Regions from separate parts of the Rossellomorea sp. RS05 genome, predicted to be linked through region 1. Evidence: riboswitches for the same ligand, from Rfam matches in the RefSeq annotation. Region 1 holds a riboswitch; the other holds the start of a gene.
The links. Region 1 has a riboswitch for glycine ahead of gcvT (glycine cleavage system aminomethyltransferase GcvT). Riboswitches for the same ligand answer to the same signal wherever they lie in the genome.

Region 1 (11,523 bases):
AGGAGACGTGTGAATGATAAGGGGCATGAAGTGGTCCTTCAGAAGCTTTCTTTGGTCAGTTTCCACGCAATAGACGGTGGAGTCAGGATAGAGGGGGTATTTCTTGATGGGAAGAAGCTTGAAGGCGAGTTCTTTTACTATGGGGAATGAGAAAGGGTTCATCCTGCCTTTCACGTTGATGTTCCTGTCTGTCATCTTGACCGTGGCTGTCGCTTCAAAAGATCTATACGTGAGTAAATACCGCTACCTGACCAATATGCAAAACGTGTACGAGAGAAAAATCAGCTTGTACCAGACCGTGCTTTATGAAATGGAAGCTGGCAGCGGTGTCGATGGACTCCGTAAGGGAAGTTTCGGCACGATGAGCGTGGACTACCTGGAGGGGTCTGGTGACCTCCAGCAAATCGAAGTGAGATTGAATCAGCCTGGTGAGGTTTTTCTTCCGGTCGCAGTCGTGTATAATAAGGACACAAAAAAGATAGTGGATTGGAAGTAGATTATGGAATCAATTGTGCTAATCGGATTTATGGGAGTAGGAAAAACGACAATCGGACATATTCTCTCAGAGAAGGTCGGCCTTCATGTCGTGGACATGGACGAATACATTGTCGAGCAAGAGGGGATGCCGATCCGCAAAATTTTCGAGCGTTTCGGCGAAGGATATTTCCGTGATCTCGAAACGGCCGTCCTGGCAAAGCTCTTGAAGGAAGCGTGCATCATCACAACGGGAGGAGGGATCGTCGAGAGGAAGGAGAACCGCACTCTGCTTGGCGAAAGCGGATGCGTGATCCATCTATCCGCTCCGTTCGAGAGCCTGTGGGAGCGGCTTGAAGGAGATCCCGACAGACCCCTTGCACAAAATCCCCGTCATGAAGTGGAGAGTCTGTTCAGTCGTCGCATTCCCCTATATGAGGAAGCGAGGACCCATGAGGTGGACACCGGCGGAAAAGATGAAGAGGCGGTCACACGCGAGATCCTCTCCCTCCTCGGCAGGAATTAAAGCATGGAAACCTGGGCATACTGGATGGGTGAAGGTGGTGGCAGGATGTCTGTAAATGACTACGTCAAATTCTTGACCCAGACCGTGGTTCAGCATTATAACAAATCACCCCAGGAGCGGAAAACAATCAGGAAGCAGCGCAAGACCCGGAAGGAACCATTCCTGTATCGATGGTTCGGCATCATCCCATATGCGGTCGGGCTGTTTTTCAAAAAAAATAGGAATCAATAAAAAATGGCTGAGACAAACATGTTCTAGTCATAGTAAAACCCGAATTCATTTGCTGATGATCAGGCAAAATAATTCGGGTTTTTACTTTGTTTCATTACGCTTATATTGTTTCCTGCGGTTGAGTGCAAGACGAAGGATCCGGCGGGAAAAGTGGCCCCCGGCAGGCTTGCGAGGCTCACGAGCTACCCGTGGAAAGCGAAGTCTTGCACGGAAATCATCAAGGTTATTAGGAATCAGCCCTACTATTGTTTGTTATTACATGGTCCTTTTTTCTTTTTGACCTAATCTCTTTAGGTGTCACTGATGAAGGTAGAAGATCCCCCCATTGATGATTTCGATCTCGATCTTCGGTTCATATTGATACTTAAGGGCGGCTTGTTCAAGGAAGTAGGATTCGGGCTTGTCTTCGACCTCTTTATAAAAGTGGTCCAGTAGCTCCCGGTCTTCCTTCCATGAGGCAAGGGCTGATTCTGCCCATTCCGTCGACTCCCGGCTGATTTCATCCCGCAGTTGCTGTTGGATGCGTCCGATCCCGCTTTTGGGGCGGATGATCGGGGTCAGGGTGAAGCAGAGATCCGGTATCTTCGGCGTCAGCTTGAGGGTGAGGAGTTCATCGTGAAATCCTTCCTTCATCATGCCGTTGATCAGATTGAGGCCGATGCTGCGGAACGTATCCTTCTTGCGATTCGATTGATAGGAGATTTTGACGTTCATGCCGAGCCACGGATGAAGCGGGATTTGTTGCTGGCCATACCCTGCACGGTCCTCATAGAGCCGGGTGTATCCTGCCAGACTCCGGGTGGAACGGAAGATCTGGTGCAGTCGGGGTGAACCGAAATGGATGACCTCCCCCTGTAGTCCTTCCGGCGCCTTTTCCTGATCGGTGATGAGGTTTAGTGCCATGGGATTCGGTTCCCCGCCGGTCTTTTCGAGATAATGCCAGTAGAATGGGCGATTCATGAGCTCTTTATCCATCTCGATCGTGAGCTGAACGGTCATATAGCCATCACCGCTTGCCTTCAGCTCACACCCGTTCGCGTGAAAATACCGCTCAAGAAATCGATGTATTTCGTGCTGCTGCATCGGCCTTCTCCTCCTTCATCTGTTCTGCAAATTGAATCATGCTCGTCAAATTTTCCATTTTGATCTTCATTTCACCCTCGGTTCTTGAGGAAGCGAAGATATCCGTCATGTGATCTTCAAACTCTTTGAAATCGAGTCGGGTCAGGATGTCATCAAGTTCGCCGATCACCCGCTCGAACAGGTTGATTTTTTCATAAAGCAGGGTGAGGATATGTTCTTCCACGGTGCCTTTCGTGGCGAAATTGTAAATATGAACATCCTCGGTCTGTCCCAGGCGGTGCACCCGTCCAATCCGCTGCTCGAGTCTCATGGGATTCCACGGAAGGTCGAAATTGATGACGTGATGACAGAATTGAAGGTTGATCCCTTCCCCGCCGGCTTCCGTGGCGATGAGGACCTGGGCGTGATTTTGGAACAGTTGTCTCATCCAGTCCTTTTTTCCTCGCTTGAACCCGCCCCTGAAAGGGACCGACGTGATGTCGTGCTGCTTCAGGAACCATTGAAGGTACATCTGGGTAGCACGGTATTCCGTGAAGATGATCACCTTGTCGTCGATGGATTGGATCAGCTCCAGGGCTTTCTTTGCCTTGGAGTTGACTGAGACATTCTCCACCTTTTGCATGAGGGTTCCGATCACCTGCTTGAACCCTTCTGAAGGATCCTCTTTTTTGGCTAGCATATTCTTCAACGTAAAGTACACCGCTTCTCGGCTGGAGCATGCTTCCCGCTGCAGGGTGAGGAGGGAGAAGGAGCTGGATGCGGCCCAGTCATCGTAGCGGCCGCGCAGAAGATCGAAGCTGTCGTATAGGTCCCTCTCTCCCTGTGAGAAGTCGATCAGGACCGTTTTTACATGGCGCTTCGTCCATTCGATACCCGTGTCATTCCTTCGGTTCCTGATCATCACCTTGTTGGTCAGGTTCTTCAGATGGTCGTCATCCTCAAGTGACCGATCCCCATTTTTATACCGTTCTGTAAAGCCCGATTCGCTTCCAAGGTGCCCGGGCTTCAGGAGGGAAACAAGATGGAAGATTTCCTCGATTCGGTTCTGGATGGGAGTGGCCGTCAGAAGAAGGCAGAATTTTTTCTTCAGGTTCTGCACAAATTCATAGTTTTTCGTTTTGTGATTCTTCAGTTTGTGAGCCTCATCGATGATGACGAGATCATAATCCTGTTCATACACCTTTTCCCGGTGAGGGCTTCTTTTGGCCGTATCCATGGAAGAAACAACGATATCACACTGGTCCCAGACGTAACTTTTCCTCTGGGGGACGGCAGGGATGAAGAATTTCGTATTCAACTCATAGCACCACTGAGATACCAGGGACGCCGGCACGAGGATGAGCACCTTCTTCACCAGTCCACGGATCATGTATTCCTTCAACACAAGCCCCGCTTCAATTGTTTTCCCGAGTCCGACCTCATCTGCAAGGATCGCTTTTCCGTTCATGGTCTCCACCACCTGCCTCGCAGCTTCGAGCTGATGGGGGAGGGGAGTGACATTTGCCAAATGTTTCGGTGCCTGCAGCCCCTCAAAGTTCGGAATTGCGAGATGGTGCTCGAATTCGACGGCGAGTTTGTAGAGGTCGAAACTTCCCCATGGCCCGTCATTTGTGATAAGACTATCAAGATTTTCTCCCCATCCCTCATCGAATATGATATCTACATTCATATAAAAACAACTCCTTTTTTTCTGCAAAAATTGATTGCCCGGAACAATTGATTAATGGTAGGATGAAAATAGATTTACAATCTTACAAAAATGATCTAAATCCGAACATTAGCATCTGCTGCATTTCTTTTATATCTTTAGTATGACCAAATATTGCAAGGAATATTGGCGAATGATGACAAGGGGAGAGACTGCAGTCTGCAGCGCCGAAGGAGCAAGCATCACGATGTGAATCTCTCAGGCAAAAAGACTCTTGTCGGACGCAACTCTGGAGAGCGTCCCGGATGGGGACCACCAAAGGGGAAAGCCGTATGAATCGGTAAACTTTCAGGTGCCAGGACAGAGAAGCCCACTTATTGAAAAGGGGCTTCTCTGTCCTTTTTTCATGCAAAAGAATGCAGTGTAACCACTAAAGGGGGAATCGCCATGTCAGAACTGAAGCAAACGCCTTTACACGATCTTTACCGCGAGTATGGAGGAAAGACGATCGATTTTGGAGGATGGGCCTTGCCCGTACAATTCTCGGGGATCAAAGATGAGCATGAAGCCGTAAGGAGCCGTGCAGGTCTTTTCGATGTCTCCCATATGGGAGAGATCACGGTGAAAGGGGAGGGTGCCCTTGAGTACCTTCAACGGATGATGACTAATGATCTGTCCAAATTGAAGGACGGAGGCGCTCAGTACACCGCCATGTGCTACGAAGACGGAGGGACGGTCGATGACCTTCTCGTCTATAAACGGAAAGATCACGATTATCTCCTTGTGGTCAACGCATCCAATATCGAGAAAGATTACGAATGGCTCATCCATCATGCAACCGAAGGGGTCGAGCTGACGAATCGTTCAGGCGAAATCGCCCAGCTTGCCATTCAGGGTCCGCTGGCGGAGAAGATCCTCCAGAAGCTAACCGATACAGATCTCGGCAGCATCGGGTTCTTCAAGTTCCAGGATGAGGTCATGATCAACGGTCACGAAGCGCTCGTATCAAGAACAGGTTACACAGGGGAAGACGGGTTTGAAATTTATTGTGCATCGGATTCCGCCCCGGCTCTGTGGAAGGAAATCCTTCAGGCGGGTGAAGAGGAAAGAATCGTACCTTGCGGCCTTGGTGCCCGAGACACTTTGCGATTCGAAGCGAATCTCGCACTCTATGGACAGGAGTTGTCGAAGACAATCACGCCCATCGAAGCGGGAATTGGTTTTGCGGTGAAGGTGAATAAAGACATCCCGTTCATCGGCCAGGAAGTCCTTCGCAAACAAAAGGAAGAAGGGGCACCTCGTAAACTGGTCGGGATCGAAATGATCGACCGCGGCATCCCTCGTCATGGATACAGTGTATTTTCAGGGGAAGAGCTGATCGGGGAGGTCACAACCGGTACCCAGTCGCCGACACTGAAGAAGAATATCGGTCTTGCACTTATCAAGAAGGAATTTGCCGAGCCCGGTACTGAAGTGATCGTGGAGATCCGGAGTAAACAATTGAAAGCCGTTGTAGTGAAAACACCATTCTATAAGAGAACTGGCAAATAGGGAGGACTGACGTTCATGAAGCATCGTTATTTACCGATGACAGATCAGGATCAAAGAGAAATGTTGGACAGCATTGGAGTCGACAGCGTCGATGCCCTTTTTGAAGATATTCCGGAAGAAGTCCGCTTTAAAGGCGACTATAACATTAAAAAAGCGAAATCCGAGACGGAACTCGTCAAGGAACTGAGTGCTCTGGCAGCTAAAAATGCCGATCTCAGAAGTCATGCAAGCTTCCTGGGAGCGGGAGTATATGACCATTACATGCCGATCATCGTGGATCATGTTTTATCACGTTCTGAATTTTATACGGCCTATACGCCGTACCAACCGGAGATTTCACAGGGCGAACTCCAGGCGATTTTCGAGTTTCAGACGATGATCTGCGAGCTGACTGGAATGGATGTAGCGAACTCTTCCATGTATGACGGTGGTACATCCCTTGCTGAAGCCGCCATGCTTTCAGCCGGTCAGACACGTCGCAAGAAGGTACTCGTATCAGCGGCGGTTCATCCTGAATCCAAAGATGTCCTGCGCTCTTATGCGAAAGGTCAGTATATCGACGTTGTAGAAGTTCCCCATAAGGATGGGGTGACAGATCTTGAAGCGATCGAGAACCTCATCGGTGACGACGTGGCAGCTGTGATTGTTCAATATCCGAACTTCTTCGGACGTATCGAGGATCTTCAGGCGATTGAAGCCATCACCCATGGGTCAAAAGCGATGTTTGTCGTCTCTTCCAACCCCCTTGCACTCGGCGCACTCACACCACCGGGCAAATTCGGTGCCGATATCGTCATCGGGGATGCGCAGCCATTCGGAATTCCGAGTGCATTCGGCGGACCGCACTGCGGCTATTTCGCCGTCAGCAAGAAGCTTATGCGGAAGGTACCGGGCCGCCTTGTCGGCCAAACGGTGGATGAAGACGGTGTCCGCGGATTCGTCCTGACCCTTCAGGCAAGGGAACAGCATATCCGCCGTGATAAAGCGACGTCCAATATTTGTTCGAACCAGGCACTGAATGCCCTGGCTGCTTCCGTTGCCATGACGGCACTCGGGAAGCAAGGGGTAAAAGAGATGGCAATCCAGAATATCCAAAAAGCTCACTATGCAAAAAATGCCATGAAGTCTGCTGGACTCGAATTGGCATTCGAAGGACCTTCCTTCAATGAATTCGTCGTCAAAGTGAAGGCGCCGGTCAGGGATCTCAATCTACATCTTATCCAAAAAGGGATGATCGGGGGATATGATCTCGGTCTTACGGACGAAACGCTCGCCAACCATATGCTCGTTGCCGTCACGGAACTTCGCAGCAAAGAAGAAATCGATGCATTTGCTAAAGAATTGGGGGATTATCATGCATAAGAAGGATCAGCCTCTTATTTTCGAACTCACTAAAGAAGGACGCGTAGGATACAGCCTTCCTGAACTGGATGTTCCGGCGGCAGATCTATCCGATCTGATTCCGGCAGAATTCATCCGCACAGAGGAAGCCAATCTTCCTGAAGTGTCCGAGCTTGATATCATGCGTCATTACACGGCTCTTTCCAAACGCAACCACGGAGTCGACTCAGGCTTCTATCCGCTAGGGTCATGTACGATGAAATACAATCCGAAGGTGAACGAATATGTGGCGCGCCTCAATGGATTTGCCCATATCAATCCGCTTCAGGAGCCTGAAAGTGTACAAGGAGCACTCGGTCTCATGTACGACCTCCAAGAACACTTGAAAGAAATCACCGGGATGGATGAAGTGACCCTCCAGCCCGCTGCAGGAGCTCATGGGGAATGGACCGGGCTTATGATGATCCGCGCCTTCCACGAAGCGAATGGCGATACCCAGCGTACAAAGGTCATCGTTCCCGACTCTGCCCACGGGACCAACCCGGCGAGCGCGACGGTTGCAGGTTTTGAGACAGTTACGGTCAAGTCCAACGAAGACGGCCTCGTTGACCTCGAAGATCTGAAGCGAGTGGTGGGAGACGATACGGCTGCCTTGATGCTCACGAACCCGAACACCCTAGGGCTTTTTGAAGAGAATATCCTGGAGATGGCTTCCATCATCCACGGTGCTGGTGGCAAGCTCTATTACGACGGTGCGAACCTCAATGCTGTCCTCTCAAAAGCAAGACCGGGAGATATGGGCTTTGATGTCGTCCACCTTAACCTTCATAAAACGTTCACCGGTCCCCATGGGGGAGGAGGTCCCGGAAGCGGTCCTGTCGGAGTGAAGGAAGATTTGATTCCTTATCTTCCAAAGCCGATCCTCGTTAAAAAGGGAGAAGACTTTGTATTCGATTATGACCGACCTGAAAGTATCGGAAGAGTGAAACCATACTACGGGAACTTCGGGATCAATGTCCGTGCCTATACGTATATTAGGACGATGGGACCTGATGGTCTGCGCGCCGTGACGGAGAATGCCGTACTGAACGCCAACTATATGATGAGAAGGCTTGCTCCTCACTTCGACCTTCCGTATGATCGTCATTGCAAGCATGAGTTTGTGATTTCTGGAAAACGTCAGAAGAAATTAGGGGTGCGTACCCTTGATATCGCGAAGCGCCTCCTCGACTTCGGCTATCATCCACCTACCATCTACTTCCCATTGAATGTAGAAGAGTGCATGATGATCGAACCTACGGAAACCGAGTCGAAGGAAACCCTTGATTCATTCATCGATGCTATGATCCAGATCGCGAAGGAAGCGGAAGAAAATCCGGAAATCGTCCAGGAAGCTCCTCACACGACGGTTGTGAAACGCATGGATGAAACCTTGGCGGCACGAAAACCCGTCCTTCGATACCAGAAAGAAGTTTAATGCAAGAAAAGAGAAAAAGGTTGGACTAAACGAAAAAAGTACCAAATAAACAAATACTACTAGTGTAGGTTCTCAATACCGCTCATGATTTCCGTGCAAGACTATGCTTTCGGCGAGTAGCCCGTGAGCCTCCTCGGCTACTCTTCCCGTTGGAGTCTACGTCTTGGACGCCAATCAACCGCTAGGACCAATGAAATAAACATTATGAACAAATTAAAAACCCGAATTCATTGGCAAATGAATTCGGGTTTTACTATGACTGAAACACTTTTGTCCCAGCCTCGTTTCTAAACGAAAAAAGCCTCCGGTACCCTGATGGGCACCCGGAAGGCTTTATTTTTTGTGCTTGATTTTCCCGGTCCACTTTTTGAATCCACCTTTTAATTGGTGGAGGTCACGGTAGCCGAGACGACGGAGCATTTGAGCCGCCCTGCCGCTTCTCATGCCGCTTTGGCAGTAAAGGTAGACGGGCTGGTCTTTACGGATCTCTTTTTGTCTCATTTTCAGTTGAGAAAGTGGAATGTTTCTGGCGCCAAGAATATGACCGTTGTTATATTCATTGGTTTCGCGGACATCGATCAGCTGGGCTTTACGGTAGCCTGCGCGAAACTCTTCCTCTGAGAGTGTGTTGATGATTCTTTTTTGATTGAAATATGTAATGAGTGAATACGCTGCGATTGCACCGATTACAATCAATAGGATATATAAAGCTTCCATCCATTCATGCTCCTTTCTACAAATGCGCTATCTACTATTATATTCATGATGGCAAACATAATCAAAAGATTTTTGAAATAAAGTTCAAACACTTTCCAATCGGTTTCCCTTTGTTTTTTATCGGGTATTTGATAGACTAAGTAACGGATTAGAACGGTCTGACATTTGTGACCGATACATAATACTGCGAACATAAGAATGAGGTATGCATAATGGAAAAGGAAATATGGAGATTCATCGATTCCGGTCACTGCTCCCCTTCTTTCAATATGGCATTGGATGAAGCGCTCCTTGACTGGCACAGCGAAGGGAAGATCCCTCCCACGATCCGATTCTATGGCTGGGACCCGGCGACCCTCTCAATCGGATACTTCCAAAAGGTAGAGAAAGAGATCAACATGGAAAATGTGAAAAAGCATAATCTGGGCTTTGTGAGAAGACCTACAGGAGGCAGGGGCGTCCTTCATGAGCACGAACTTACCTACAGCGTCATCGTCTCCGAAGATCACCCAGATATGCCAAAGACGGTAACGGAAGCGTACCGCGTCATTTCCGAAGGAATATTGCAAGGGTTCCGGGCCCTCGGTCTGGAAGCATATTTTGCCGTGCCGAAAACGGCGGAGGAGCGGGAAGGATTGAAGAATCCGCGCTCAGCCGTCTGCTTTGATGCGCCAAGCTGGTATGAGCTCGTGGTGGAAGGCCGTAAAGTGGCAGGCAGTGCCCAGACACGACAGAAGGGTGTCATCCTCCAACACGGATCCATCCTCCTTGACCTGGACGAAGACAAGCTCTTCAGCCTCTTCAACTATCCGAATGATCGTGTGAAAGAACGCATGCAGCGCGCATTCAAAAGCAAGGCCGTCGCCATGAATGAGATCAGTGCGGAACCGGTCACCATGGAGATGGCCAAGGACGCCTTCAAGAATGGGTTCGAAGACGGTCTCGGAATCGGATTGGAACCGTATGAGCTTTCACTTGAAGAAACACAATATGTAGAAAAGCTCGCGAAGGAACGCTACGAGTCCGACGAGTGGAATTACAAAAGATAATTTTTATTTTTTGCAGGAAATAGAATAAATGCCCGCTATTTCAAAGTTTGTCGGGTATTGGATAATATCAACATTGAAAATCATAGAAATGGGTCGATTTCCGATGGTTTATTCCGGTTAATCTCCTTTTTTCTAATGTTCTTGAAGGATTGTCCACTTGACAAATGAAGGGCGAAATGAACCTCAGCACAACATATGGTGTGGGACTTAAAATTCTGACCACTATATGTTGTGTTTTATTGTTGCTTTTCTAAAGTCGCTGTGATAACGTTAGTTAAGGAAATCAAACCATCATGTATCGCAGAGAAACATAGAGCTAGAAGGAGTTGTCGATATGACTGTTGCGTCGAAAGAAAATATGAGTTTAAACATTGAGAGATTGAATGAAGATATCCGTTTGTTCCCACAGGTGCACGAGATCACCCCGGATATGAAGACTACCCATAAAGGTGTATCCCGCCTGGTGATGATCGACCGATACTCATTCAAGGATACCGAAAAAATTACCCTCTCAGCAGGTGACTTCGTTGTTCTGACCATCAAGGAAGATCCGAAGTTCCCGGCACGAGGCCTTGGATATATTAAAGAAATCGATTTTGAGAACAAAAAGGCCCACGTCTGGATCGAAGAAGAATACCGGAGTGCAATCGAAAAGCCGGAGGAAATGGAAACGGGAATCGTCCTGCGTAATCTGGACGTCATCGAAAAGCCCCTTGAAGTATTCTACGAGCAGATTGCCAAGCGTAACGCAACAGGTCTGGCGGAAGTGGAAGAAACTCCTGAACTGAAGCAAGTCTGGTTCGAAAAATTCTATCATGAATTGGTGAACCTGCACTTTGTACCGGCAGGACGCGTCCTTTACGGGGCAGGAGCAGGAACGGATGTTACATACTTCAACTGCTACGTCATGCCGTTTGTGCAGGATTCACGTGAAGGTATATCCGAACACCGGAAACAGGTAATGGAAATCATGAGCCGCGGCGGCGGGGTGGGAACCAATGGTTCTACACTGCGTCCACGCAATACGCTAGCGAAAGGCGTGAACGGTAAATCTTCAGGGTCTGTATCGTGGCTTGATGATATTGCCAAGCTTACTCACCTTGTCGAGCAGGGCGGTTCACGTCGCGGTGCCCAGATGATCATGCTTTCAGACTGGCACCCGGACATCGTGGAATTCATCATCTCCAAGATGCAAAATCCACGCATCCTTCGCTATTTGCTTGAGAATACGGAAGATGAGACCATCAAGAAAGCGGCGCAGGATAAATTGAAATTCACACCGCTCACCGAACAGGAAGAAGCGATGTATCAGGGGATCCTGAACTACAGACATATCCCTGGCTACGGAGGCTTTGATGAGAAGATCCTGAGAGGTGCAGAAGAGAAGCTGAACACCGGTGGGACCTACAGCGTTCACAATCCGGAG
Region 2 (11,523 bases), on a different contig from region 1:
TCCACCATGCCCATTGAAGCACCGATCTCCGTCTCACCATTCAGCTTCTTCAAACCGGCCATGATGCGCTGGGCATCCTTCTTCAATTCATGCGTTTCTTCCGCCATCTCAAGTGCCTTGGCGCTCGAAAGGTTTAGCCCTTCCGCTTTCAGCTCCTTGTAAAATCGATAGCTATTCAGCGTTAATTCTTCTATGGAATCAATCATTTTATTCATATAAAAACTCTCACTGTACAAACTTGATCCCACTGTGAGCATCTTCTCATACCGGAGCTGCTGTTCTTGATGAAGCGCCCTGAGCTGATGAAGAATGATATTGGCGTAGAGACCAATCACAAAAAACACGCGTATCACCGCAACAAGCACAAGCATGGACCACTCCGTCCATAGGAGCGGCGTCGTCTCCATCAGCCACTTTCTTAACCCGATTTCCACCACATTCGATGCTACATCGATCCCGACCACCGACACACCGAGGATCAACAGCTTTGACTTGATCCAGTCCAATGGGATCAAACTCAACCCTATAGCAAAGGTAATGTAATAGAACATCGCGGGAATATGTATCAACAAGGCGTCAAAAAATGTTCCTGGGTCCGCAATAAACATATGGCTGGTTAGCGTCCTGAATACCGCTACCATGATCCCGGTGACGATTCCCGTCCTCACCATGGGCACGTGGTTCATAAGGATCATCAACAAAAAAAAACAATGCTGCCTAATCCAAATCTGAACTCCCATCCAAAAGGGGAAATCCTCAGTTCCCCTGATAATGCCGTAGCAACGGCAATGAACAAAACTTGCACCCCTATGTACTTCCTTACAAAATCAACCACATCTTTCTACCCCTTCTGCAGATCTGATTATATAGTTATATTAGCATTTTCTTACATAGACATACAGATAGTTTTAAGAACTATCTGAATAATCAAAGGTTAATACTATTATTATATAAGAATAAACAGGAAAAAAGAGACAACCTTGTCAGATTGTCTCTCGATCATTCTACGCTTTTTTTGACCGTTTACCGTAGAGGAAGAACAGCATGATAAACCATAGTGGAGTCAGGAGAAGTGCCGGCCTTGTTTCGTCTGCGAAAAACATGATGACAAGAATGCCGGCGAACAGCAGTAGTACAAGATAATTCACCAGCGGGGTGAACGGTGCTTTGAAGCTCGACTTCTCATGGAGATCAGGACGCTTCCTTCGGTACAAAATATGACACACGAGAATGATGCCCCACACCCAGATGAAGCAGATGGCACTGATCGTCGTGACGATCCCAAAGGCTTGATCTGGGATGAGCTTGCTGAGCAACGCACCGACCGATACGACCACCGTGGAGACCAATAGGGCAGAACTGGGAACATGGTTCCGGTTTAATCTTCCCAGTCTGGCTGGCGCCTGTTTTCCTTTACTAAGATTGAAGAGGATCCGGCTCGTAGAGAACATCCCGCTGTTGCAGGCGGACGCCGCCGATGTCAGAACCACGAAGTTGATGATCCCGGCAGCCCAGGGTACCCCGATCAGACCGAATGTTTTCACAAACGGACTCTCTGCTGCAGTCAGCTCCATCCAAGGGTTGATACACAGCAGGACGATGATGGCCCCTACGTAAAAGAATAGGATCCTCAGGGGAATCTTATTGATGGCAGACGGAATATTCTTCTGCGGATTGGACGTTTCCGCCGCCGATACCCCGATAAGTTCCACACCTACATAGGCAAAGATCACCATCTGAAGGGAGAGAAGGAAACCACTCATCCCATTGGGGAAGAAGCCACCATTCTCCCACAGGTTCGTCACGGTCACCGGTCCTGCATCCGTATTGAACCCGACGACAAGTAGGACCACGCCCACTGCAATGAGGGCAAGGATCGTAATGACCTTGATCAGGGCGAACCAAAATTCCAGTTCACCGAACAGCTTGACCGTCAGAAGATTGAACCCAAGAAGAATGACCAGACAGATCACGGCCGGAATCCACTGGGGAATGTCAAACCAATAATTCACATACACCCCGACGGCGATCACATCGGCCATTGCCGTCATGATCCAGCAGAACCAATACGTCCAGCCCGTGACAAACGAAGCCCATGACCCGAGATAGTCCTCCGCTATATCGGTGATGGATTGATACCCTGCTTTCGAAAGCAATAGCTCGCCGAGTGCCCTCATGACGAAAAACAGGGCGATCCCAACGAGTAAATACGCAAAGATGATGGAAGGACCCGCCGATTGTATCGCCTTACCGGACCCAAGGAACAGCCCGGTCCCGATCGTACCCCCGATCGCAATCAGCTGTACATGGCGATTGGAAAGATCCCTCTTTAACTCTTGTTGTGCCAAAACAAACTCCTCCTCAACATGTTCCACGTGAAACGAAAATAAAAAAAGAGATTGGAATCATCCAATCTCTGAGTCGAAAAGAATATCAAATATAGATCTCCCCTCGTTCGGAAAATCCATACCCGGTACCCTTCTGTCCTTTTGCCTGAGATTGTGAACCCTTCGGCGCCGCTTGAATAGCGGTCTCTCCAGAAGCTGCTCCTGCTGTAGTGTGACCCACAGCGATCGTAGCTTGATAGTATTATGTTTGAATAGTTATATATTGTAGACCCGTTGAATGGATTTGTCAAAGGAAGATCCTCCTTGTGCAGAAGCCACGCAACTGATTCCTCCAGATGCTGTCAGTCACTTGATTGAGCTCTCAAAATCGACCAAATCTTTTTTTATTTTTAGCATTGACACTGATAATCATTCTCATTATTATAAAGTTTAGCAACGCACTCATACCATACGGAGGAATACATATGTTGGATTCGCTTTTTCTTTCATTTCGTGAAGGCCTGGAAGCGGCCTTGATCATCGGCATTATTTTGGCAACGCTCTCACAACTGAACCGTAAGCATCTTGCCAAGGTTGTCGGGTTTGGTACCATTACAGGTGTCATCGGCAGTTTGATCCTGGGCTGGGGTCTATTCACGTTTGCACAAAGCATTTCCCATGAAGCAGAAGAAATCATGGAGGCCGTCATGAGGATCGTGGCCGCAGGCTTGATTGCCTACTTCATCCTTTGGCTCCACCGCAATCAGCAGGTAGCAGGCAAAATCAAAGGGCAAACGGAGAAGTCTTCTACATCCAAAATCGGCTTATTCTTATTGGCCTTCCTGTCCGTCATCCGCGAAGGCATGGAGCTTATGGTATTCAACATGACCAAGATCTCAGAAAGCGCCGGTACCGTGGCTCTCGGTAGCATCATCGGAATCGTAGCGGCTGCACTCGTTGCCTATGTGATCTTCAAGACGACGATCAAGCTTAACCTTTCACTGATTTTCAAAGCACTGGGCCTCATCCTCGTCTTCCTTGGCGGAGAAATGTTTGCCGAAGGAATTGTAGAGCTTCTGGAAACGCACTCTGAAGCGGTGGAAATCCTATTCTTGGCCGTCTTCATCGTGCCGGCATTGTTTATCCTCCTGAAGGATGATGTAGCGAGATTCAGACGAGCGGCATAATCAAAAGGCTGGGACAAACGTGTTTCAGTCATAATAAAACCCGAATTCAATTGCCTACGATAAGGCAAATGAATTCGGGTTTTTACTTTGTTTCATGAACATGACTATTTAATCGTTTCTAGCGGTTGATTGGAGTGCAAGACGAAGACTCCTGCGGGAAGTGTAGCTGATGTGAGACAGCCTGCCGAGGAGGCTCACGGGCTACCCGCGGAAAGCGTAGTCTTGCACGGAAATCATGAGCGGTATGTTATTACACAATACCATTTGCTGCTTCACCACAACCTTTTATTCCCAGACGCGATGAGGGGTCAGATGATCAGTATTCCAACCGAAATCAGAATGGAGCAAGCCCCCATGATGAATGTACTCTGGGTGATCCGCGTGGAAAGAGTGGATTTGAAAGCCTGGAAATCATGATCTCTCTTGATCATGTCATCCGTTCGCTCCATGGATCGCGACCTCCTGATCATCCGCTCTCCAATGATCTTAAACCCCGCCACGACAGGTGTCAGGAACCCTGTCTTCATGATCAACGAGCTGACACCCAGGATCAAAAGGCAGAGACCGATCAGAAATGCAGCGTCGGCTAAATCAGCTTTGGATCCAAGCTTCAACCCGATAGCAGCCACCCATCCGGAAACGGTGACCATCGCAAGACCCATCTTCCATTTCATCAAGATCCCCCCTTTTTTATCCTTTCGCTCTCCATCCACCTAAGGAACAGAGAACTGGCCTTGTTATTCCGATACTTTCTCCGCCCATTTCAAGTACGGATAGCGGTTGACCGGATACACGATGTCCTTGAAATTCTGTGCGGTCATATAGTTATTCGTATAGTGATAGATCGGGTTGAACGGCAGGTCTTCCATGAGTACTTCTTCTGCCTGATGAAGGAGATCGTAGCGTTTCGCTGTATCCTGCTCCACCTTGGCGTCTGCCATCAGCTTGTCGTACTTATCATTGACCCAGTTGGTACGGTTGTTCGGGCTGTCTCCGAGGTAGTAGTCAAGGATGACGACCGGATCCACCAGAACCCCGATCCACCCCATTCGGGCCATCTGGAAGTTCTTTTGCTGGGTCGTATCAAGATAGGTCTTCCATTCCTGATTGGAAAGCTTGATATCGACGCCAAGGTTCTTCTTGTACATGGACTGGACGGCTTCTGCGATCTTCTTGTGGTTCTCGGATGTGTTATACGTGAGGGTCACAGCTGGAAGCTCGCTCCAGCCTTCCTCTTTCATACCTTCTTCCAAGAGCTTTTTCGCTTCTTCGGCATTCGATTCGAAATAGGCTCCGCCCTGTTCACGGAAGTCGCCATCGCCTGTATCCACCCCGCCTGGTACAAAGGCATAAGCAGGTGTTTCACCGGCTTTCGTGACGTTTTTCGTGAGGGACTCGCGGTCAACGGCTAAAGTGAACGCACGACGGATTTTTTCATTGGTGAACGGTTCCTTGTCGACATTGAACATGTACATATATGTTCCGAAGTATGGCACTTCACTATATTCCTTGGAGTCCTTCTCCTGGGCTACCACATCAGACGGAAGGGTCTGGATCAAATCCAATTCTTTCGTTTTGAACATCTGATAGTAGGTGGTAGCGTCATTGACCATCTTGTAGGTGACTTTATCAAGATTGACGACTTTGTTATCCCAGTATTCCTTATTCTTCTCAATGACCACTTCACTATCATGCTTCCAGTTCGTGAGCTTGAACGGTCCGTTGCTCACATACGTGTCGGCGCCTGCCGCCCAGTTTTTATTTTCTTCGACGGTATCCTTCTTCACAGGATAAAACGTCCACATGGTCAATAGTTCATCGAAGTAGCTGAGGGGAGCTTCGAGGTCCACAACAAGCGTATTTTCATCTTTCGCTGTTACGCCTACATCTTCCACTTTCCCTTTGCCTTTGTTATAATCCTCGGCGCCTTTCAGATAATAAAGGTAGAATGCGAACGAACTTCCTGTATCAGGGTTCAGCACGCGTTTCCATGCATATTCGAAATCTTCTGCCGTGACATTGCTGCCGTCGGACCATTTGGCATCGTCACGAATCGTGAAGGTATAGGTTTTCCCATCTTCTGATACATCTGATTTACTTGCCGTTCCAAGGACCGGTTTTCCTTCTTTGTCCTTCGTATACAGTCCTTCGAATACATGGTCCATCACCCATCCGGATGTGGTATCGGTGGCAAGAGCCGGGTCAAGATCAGGCGGCTCACTCATGGCATTGACCGTAATTTCCTGTGCCACCTTTCCATCGGCTCCGCTTCCTGACTCCTTACTGCTGCAACCCGCGGCCACTAGGGCGAGGGATGTGACCAAAAGCAAACTCTGTGTCCATTTTTTCATCGGGGTTCCTCCTTCAATCATTTAATATAGATGACACGCTGTCCAGTGGTTCTTTTCTACTTCTTTCCACTCCGGTACCTGCTTCGCACAAATCTCCGTCGCATGGGGGCAACGGGTCCTGAACCGGCAGCCGCTCGGCGGGTTCACAGGGCTCGGGGGATCCCCTTCAATGACAATCTTCTCTCTTTTCGCTGCAGTTGGATTCGCAACGGGGATGGCTGAAAGCAGAGCTTTCGTATACGGGTGAAGAGGGTTGCGAAACAGTTCATCACTGTCTGCAAGCTCCATCATCCGGCCGAGATACATGACTCCGATACGGTCGCTGATATGCTTCACCATTCCCAGATCATGGGCAATGAAGAGATAGGTGAGCTCCTCTTCCTGCTTCAGGTCCTCCAAGAGGTTGATCACCTGGGCCTGGATGGAAACATCGAGGGCGGAAATCGGTTCATCGGCGACGATGAATTTCGGTTCCACCGCCAGGGCGCGGGCAATGCCGATCCGCTGACGTTGTCCACCACTGAATTCATGAGGGTATCGCTTGGCGTGCTCCGGCTTCAAGCCGACCTTTTCAAGGAGCTCATACACCCTTTCCTGACGGGCTTTACCCCTCGCCAATCGATGAGCATCAATTCCTTCAGCAATGATATCCCCTACCCTCATGCGGGGGTTCAGGGAGGCGTGGGGATCCTGAAAGATCACCTGGATCTCCCGGTTAGCCCGCTTCTTCTCTTTCTTATCGAGCTTGGTCATATCGCGACCGTTATAATGAATCGTTCCTGACGTCGGCCCCTCTAAACCTACGATCGTCTTCCCGAGGGTGGACTTCCCGCTTCCACTTTCCCCGACGAGTCCAAACGTTTCACCTTTCTTGATCTGGATGGAGATATCATCGACCGATTTGACGACGGCTCCCTTTCCAATCGGATAATGCTTCTTCAGCTTGTCTACTTCTATGATGTGGGTCATCACTCTTCCCTCCCTGCGCTGACAAGTTCCGTGAGTGCCGGGGTCCTTGGATCGTTCAGCCAGCACTTCGCTTCATGGCCTTCCCCTATGGCAAAGGCAGGCGGCATCTCTTCGACACATACTTCCATGGCGTACTTGCAGCGGGGAGCAAACGGACATCCCTTCGGCGGAGAAAATAGGTCAGGAGGTGTACCTTCAATCGGGACAAGCCGCTCCTTTTCTGCTGCCTCAATATCAGGGATCGACTCCAGCAGCCCCCAGGTGTATGGATGCTTCGGACGATGGAACAGCTCTTCGACGGTGGCCGTCTCCACGATCAGCCCACCGTACATGACGGCTACACGCTCGGCCGTTTCGGCCACGACACCGAGATCATGGGTGATGAGGATGATCGACGTACCCATCTCATCCTTCAGTCCCTTCATAAGATCGAGAACCTGGGCCTGGATGGTCACATCAAGGGCCGTGGTCGGTTCATCGGCAATCAGGATTTCAGGATGACAGGCAAGGGCGATGGCAATCATGATCCGCTGCCTCATCCCGCCACTGAATTCGTGGGGATACTGTTCGTAGCGTTCGGAAGGGTTCGGAATCCCTACCTTCCTGATCATCTCGACAGCACGCTTCTTCGCTTCATCCCGTTTGACGCTCTGATGGGTGATGATGCTTTCTTCGATCTGCTTCCCGACCTTCATCGTCGGATTCAGGGACGTCATGGGATCTTGGAAAACCATGCTGATCCGGGATCCTTTGACCTTCTGCATCTCCCGTTTGGAAAGCTTCAGGAGGTCCCTCCCGTCAAACAACACTTCCCCTTGCTTGATCCTTCCCGGAGGGGTTGGGATGAGCCCCATGACGGCCTGCACCGTCACACTCTTCCCGCTTCCGCTCTCCCCGACGATGGCGAGGATCTCTCCTTTGTTCACATGGAAGGATACGTCCCGTACTGCCTGGACCTCGCCTCCGTATGTTTTAAAACCGACTTCCAGATGGTTGACTTCAAGTAGACGTTCCATCCTGTTCACCTCCTTATTTAGTCGATTTAGGGTCCAGTGCGTCTTGAAGACCGTCGCCAAACGCATTGAATGCGAACATGGTGAGGGAAATCATCAAGCCTGGGAAGAATAGACGCCACCACTGGCCGCTTAGGATGACACCAAGTGAATCGTTTGCCATTGTCCCCCAGCTGGCAAAAGGAGCCTGGACACCGAGTCCGAGGAAGCTCAGGAACGATTCGGCAAAGATGGCCTGTGGGATCGTGAACGTCAAGTTGACGATGATGATCCCGGCTGTGTTCGGAATGAGATGCCGCCAGATGATCTTTGAATGGGAGGTCCCCAGTTTTTCTGCCGCGAGTACATATTCCTGCGACTTCAGCTGCAGGATCTGTCCCCGGATGATCCTCGCCATCCCTACCCAGCCTGTGACGGAAAGGGCAATGATGATGGACGTGATGCCTGGTTCCATGATGACCATGAGGAGAATGACGATGAGCAGGTAAGGAATGCCATACAGGATTTCCACTATGCGCATCAGGATGCTGTCTATGCGGTCACCGACCTTGCCGCGGCCTGCCATGTAGCCGGAAATCCCGCCTATGGTCACACCGAGGATGATATCAATGGCAGCAGCAATGAGACCGATGGTCAGGGAGACTCTTGCTCCGTACCAGGTTCGTGACCACACATCCCGTCCGAGGTCATCCGTACCGAACCAGTGATCCCCGTTCGGCGCAATATTCGTTTTCTCAAGGTCCTGCCCTGCTGGGTCATACGGTACAAGATGGGGTCCGAAGATACCTAATAGAATGATGACGAATAACAGTGATAGCCCCAATATGGACATCTTGTTCTTGATCACATTCAGGAGCATTTCCTTCCATACGCTCATGCTTGGGCGTTCGGCTGCTTCCTGTTCTGTTTTGTTGGCTAATGGACGGAATAGGGAGTCGTCGACTCGTTTGGCTTCCATGTTACTCCCCTCCACTCGTAAGTTTTATTCTCGGGTCGATGAATCGGTAGGATATGTCGATCAAGAACAGGGTGACCACCAAAAGGGTGCTGAAGAAAATCGTCGTCCCCATGATGACGGGATAATCCCTGTTGAAGATGCTGTCGACGAAGTAGCGGCCGATACCCGGTATGGCAAAGATCTTCTCGATGACGAAGGTACCGGTGATCAAAGCGACGAACAGCGGTCCGATAAAGGAAATCACGGGAAGGATGGCGTTCCGGATCCCGTGCCTGATGACAAGCTTGGTCGTCGATAACCCTTTGGCATCGGCGGTCCGGATGTAGTTCTGGTTCAGCACCTCGAGCATGCTTGAGCGCATGAAGCGTGCGATGACGGCGAGTGGTGTCGCAGCCAGGGCCAGTGACGGAAGGATGGAGTGCTGCCATGTTCCCCAGGAAGCGACGGGGAAAATGCCCCATTCTACTGCGAAATACTTGATCAGGAGCGGCGCCAGGATGAAGCTCGGAACCGATATCCCGATGATGGCGATGAACATGGACAGATAATCCAGTGCCCGATTATGATGGAGCGCAGCCACAATGCCGAGCAACAGACCGAACGCCAAGGCGATGACAAGCGCCTGCAGTCCTAAGAGGGCCGATGCCGGTGCTCCTTCTGCAATGATCGTATTGACCGAACGCGTCTCCGACTGGATGGAAATGCCGAGGTCAAAAGTGGCCAAGTCCTTCATATATAGAAGATACTGAACGGCAATCGGCTCATCGAGATTGTATTTCGCTCGCATATTCTGCAGCACTTCAGGCGGCAGGACATCGGCATCCGAAGCAAACGGATCCCCCGGGATCATCTTCATGATCAGGAACGTCAAACTGGCAATGACCCAGATGGTCATCAGCATGGTGAACAATCGTTTAACTATGTACATCCACTCACCTCCAAGGTTTTTTTGTTCTGTATCAGGCGTTCACACTGCCGAGCACACCATTGGTCGCCGACATGGCAATGATCACACATCCCCACATATGCTTGTACGCCGTGACCATGTCATCACAGGTGAAACGGATGCTCCTCGGCCCGGTCAATTCCACCGTCGGAAGCGTCGTAGTCATCATCGCCTGCTGTGATCCCTTCAGTACAAGGTCGAAGGTGACGGGCCCCTCAGTTTGCAATGGTACGCCCTGTTTGGCTTCTTTCACGGCTTCTTCCGCTCTTTCCCGGATTTCCTTCCGTGCCACTTCAGGGTGGAGAAGCTCGGCTGCGAATCGGTCCACAGCACGTTTTGTGACGGCTGCTTTCACCGAAGGCAACGTTTCCTTCACTTCTGCGACGTACGCATCGTCACCCGAGATGAAGATGGCCGGCACGCCGAAGCTTCCTGCCACGAGAGAATTCATCTCTGTTTCCCCGACAACCTGTCCATTGATTTTCATTTCATTTACACAAATGCCGGCAAGCGTATGGCTGATGACCGCTCGTTCCGATCCCGCTTCACGGCCGTGGTGGCCGACGAACATGATGCCGTCGAAGCTTTCATCCAGTCCTTCCAGCTGACACATGACGCGGTTGTTGCCGGATACGAGAGTCGCACGGGGATCCAGTTCTTCGATTAATAGATTCGACATATTCCCGTGCCCGTCGGCTACGACAACGGCCGTTGCCCCGCCATTATATGCTCCTTCAATGGCCGCATTCACATCGGCGGTCATCAGGTGCCGGAAGCGCTGATATTCAGAAGGCGTCTTCAGCTGCTGATTGGTTGCCACCCCTGATATCCCTTCCATGTCTGCAGAGATAAAGATTTTCATAGGAAACCCTCATTTCATTTTTTTATAAGTATTCAAACGTATTCTTATAGTTTTCGAGCTGGATGATGGTGTTATAGGAAATCACCCCTTCGATCTTATCCAGCTTGAAGATGAAGTCCCTGATGTCTTCCTGATTCTGGACGTTGATCTGGATCAGGAGGGGATACTCTCCGGAAGTGATTGTAATATAGCGTACCTCCCGGATCTGGCTGAGGGAGTTTTTCACCTTCTCGATCATCCCTTGTCCCACCTTCAGCTGTATAATCGCGCCTGCCTTTAACCCCAAGGCAATCGGATTGACGACACCAACGACTTCAATGATTTCGTTTTGCACAAGATTTTTATACCTGAGCCGGATGGTTTTTTCTGTTACTTCCAGTTCATTTGCTATTTCAGAAAAAGGAATTCTCCCATCCCTCGATAGCATTTTGATAATTCCACGATCTAATTCATCGATCTGATAGTCCACTTGCTTCCCTACTCCCCGAACGTATTTCTCAAACTTATTACCCATATCAGTACAGAATCTGAAATTAACGAACATTTACAATACTAAATTTTTCAATTACTATCGTTATAAGGAAATTTTGAGTATAGAGGGTATTATATAAAATAAATTTTCAGAAAGCAATGATAATTCTGGATAATAGGAGGGAATTTATTTCATGATAGCTTTAACGAATGTAACAGGGGTAGACGGGACAGGAAGGGAACTGAAGAATTCCATCATTCTCATTAAAGAGGGGAAGTTCGTATCGGTGGATGCTGATTCCGTACCGGAAGGATATGAAGTGATTGATGCCGCGGACAAGTATTTCACACCGGGGCTGATCGACGTGCACACCCACCTTGGGGTCCATGAAGAGGGACTTGGGAAAGAAGGACAGGATTTCAACGAAACGAGCTCCGC

Region 2: it holds a riboswitch for glycine, as region 1 does, so the genes downstream of both, ABJ225_RS17190 (amino acid permease) here and gcvT (glycine cleavage system aminomethyltransferase GcvT) in region 1, are expected to answer to the same signal.

The regions. Positions count from the first base shown of each region.
Region 1 covers NZ_JBDKWY010000001.1:1,305,205-1,316,727, reverse strand. The annotation lists gene comGF (competence type IV pilus minor pilin ComGF) at 1-150, shown strand, start outside; gene ABJ225_RS06855 (hypothetical protein) at 140-496, shown strand; gene ABJ225_RS06850 (shikimate kinase) at 500-1,000, shown strand; gene ABJ225_RS06845 (YqzE family protein) at 1,004-1,231, shown strand; gene ABJ225_RS06840 (YqhG family protein) at 1,529-2,314, opposite strand; gene ABJ225_RS06835 (DEAD/DEAH box helicase) at 2,283-3,983, opposite strand; glycine riboswitch at 4,156-4,246, shown strand; glycine riboswitch at 4,250-4,328, shown strand; gene gcvT (glycine cleavage system aminomethyltransferase GcvT) at 4,410-5,513, shown strand; gene gcvPA (aminomethyl-transferring glycine dehydrogenase subunit GcvPA) at 5,529-6,875, shown strand; gene gcvPB (aminomethyl-transferring glycine dehydrogenase subunit GcvPB) at 6,868-8,331, shown strand; gene ABJ225_RS06815 (rhodanese-like domain-containing protein) at 8,665-9,048, opposite strand; gene ABJ225_RS06810 (lipoate--protein ligase family protein) at 9,261-10,097, shown strand; gene ABJ225_RS06805 (vitamin B12-dependent ribonucleotide reductase) at 10,432-11,523, shown strand, end outside.
Region 2 covers NZ_JBDKWY010000007.1:183,569-195,091, forward strand. The annotation lists gene ABJ225_RS17185 (sensor histidine kinase) at 1-695, opposite strand, end outside; gene ABJ225_RS17190 (amino acid permease) at 1,005-2,348, opposite strand; glycine riboswitch at 2,472-2,550, opposite strand; gene ABJ225_RS17195 (FTR1 family iron permease) at 2,813-3,514, shown strand; gene ABJ225_RS17200 (DUF3899 domain-containing protein) at 3,823-4,188, opposite strand; gene ABJ225_RS17205 (peptide ABC transporter substrate-binding protein) at 4,252-5,865, opposite strand; gene ABJ225_RS17210 (ABC transporter ATP-binding protein) at 5,887-6,834, opposite strand; gene ABJ225_RS17215 (ABC transporter ATP-binding protein) at 6,834-7,850, opposite strand; gene ABJ225_RS17220 (ABC transporter permease) at 7,864-8,805, opposite strand; gene ABJ225_RS17225 (ABC transporter permease) at 8,807-9,733, opposite strand; gene ABJ225_RS17230 (M55 family metallopeptidase) at 9,765-10,613, opposite strand; gene ABJ225_RS17235 (Lrp/AsnC family transcriptional regulator) at 10,636-11,127, opposite strand; gene ABJ225_RS17240 (amidohydrolase) at 11,279-11,523, shown strand, end outside.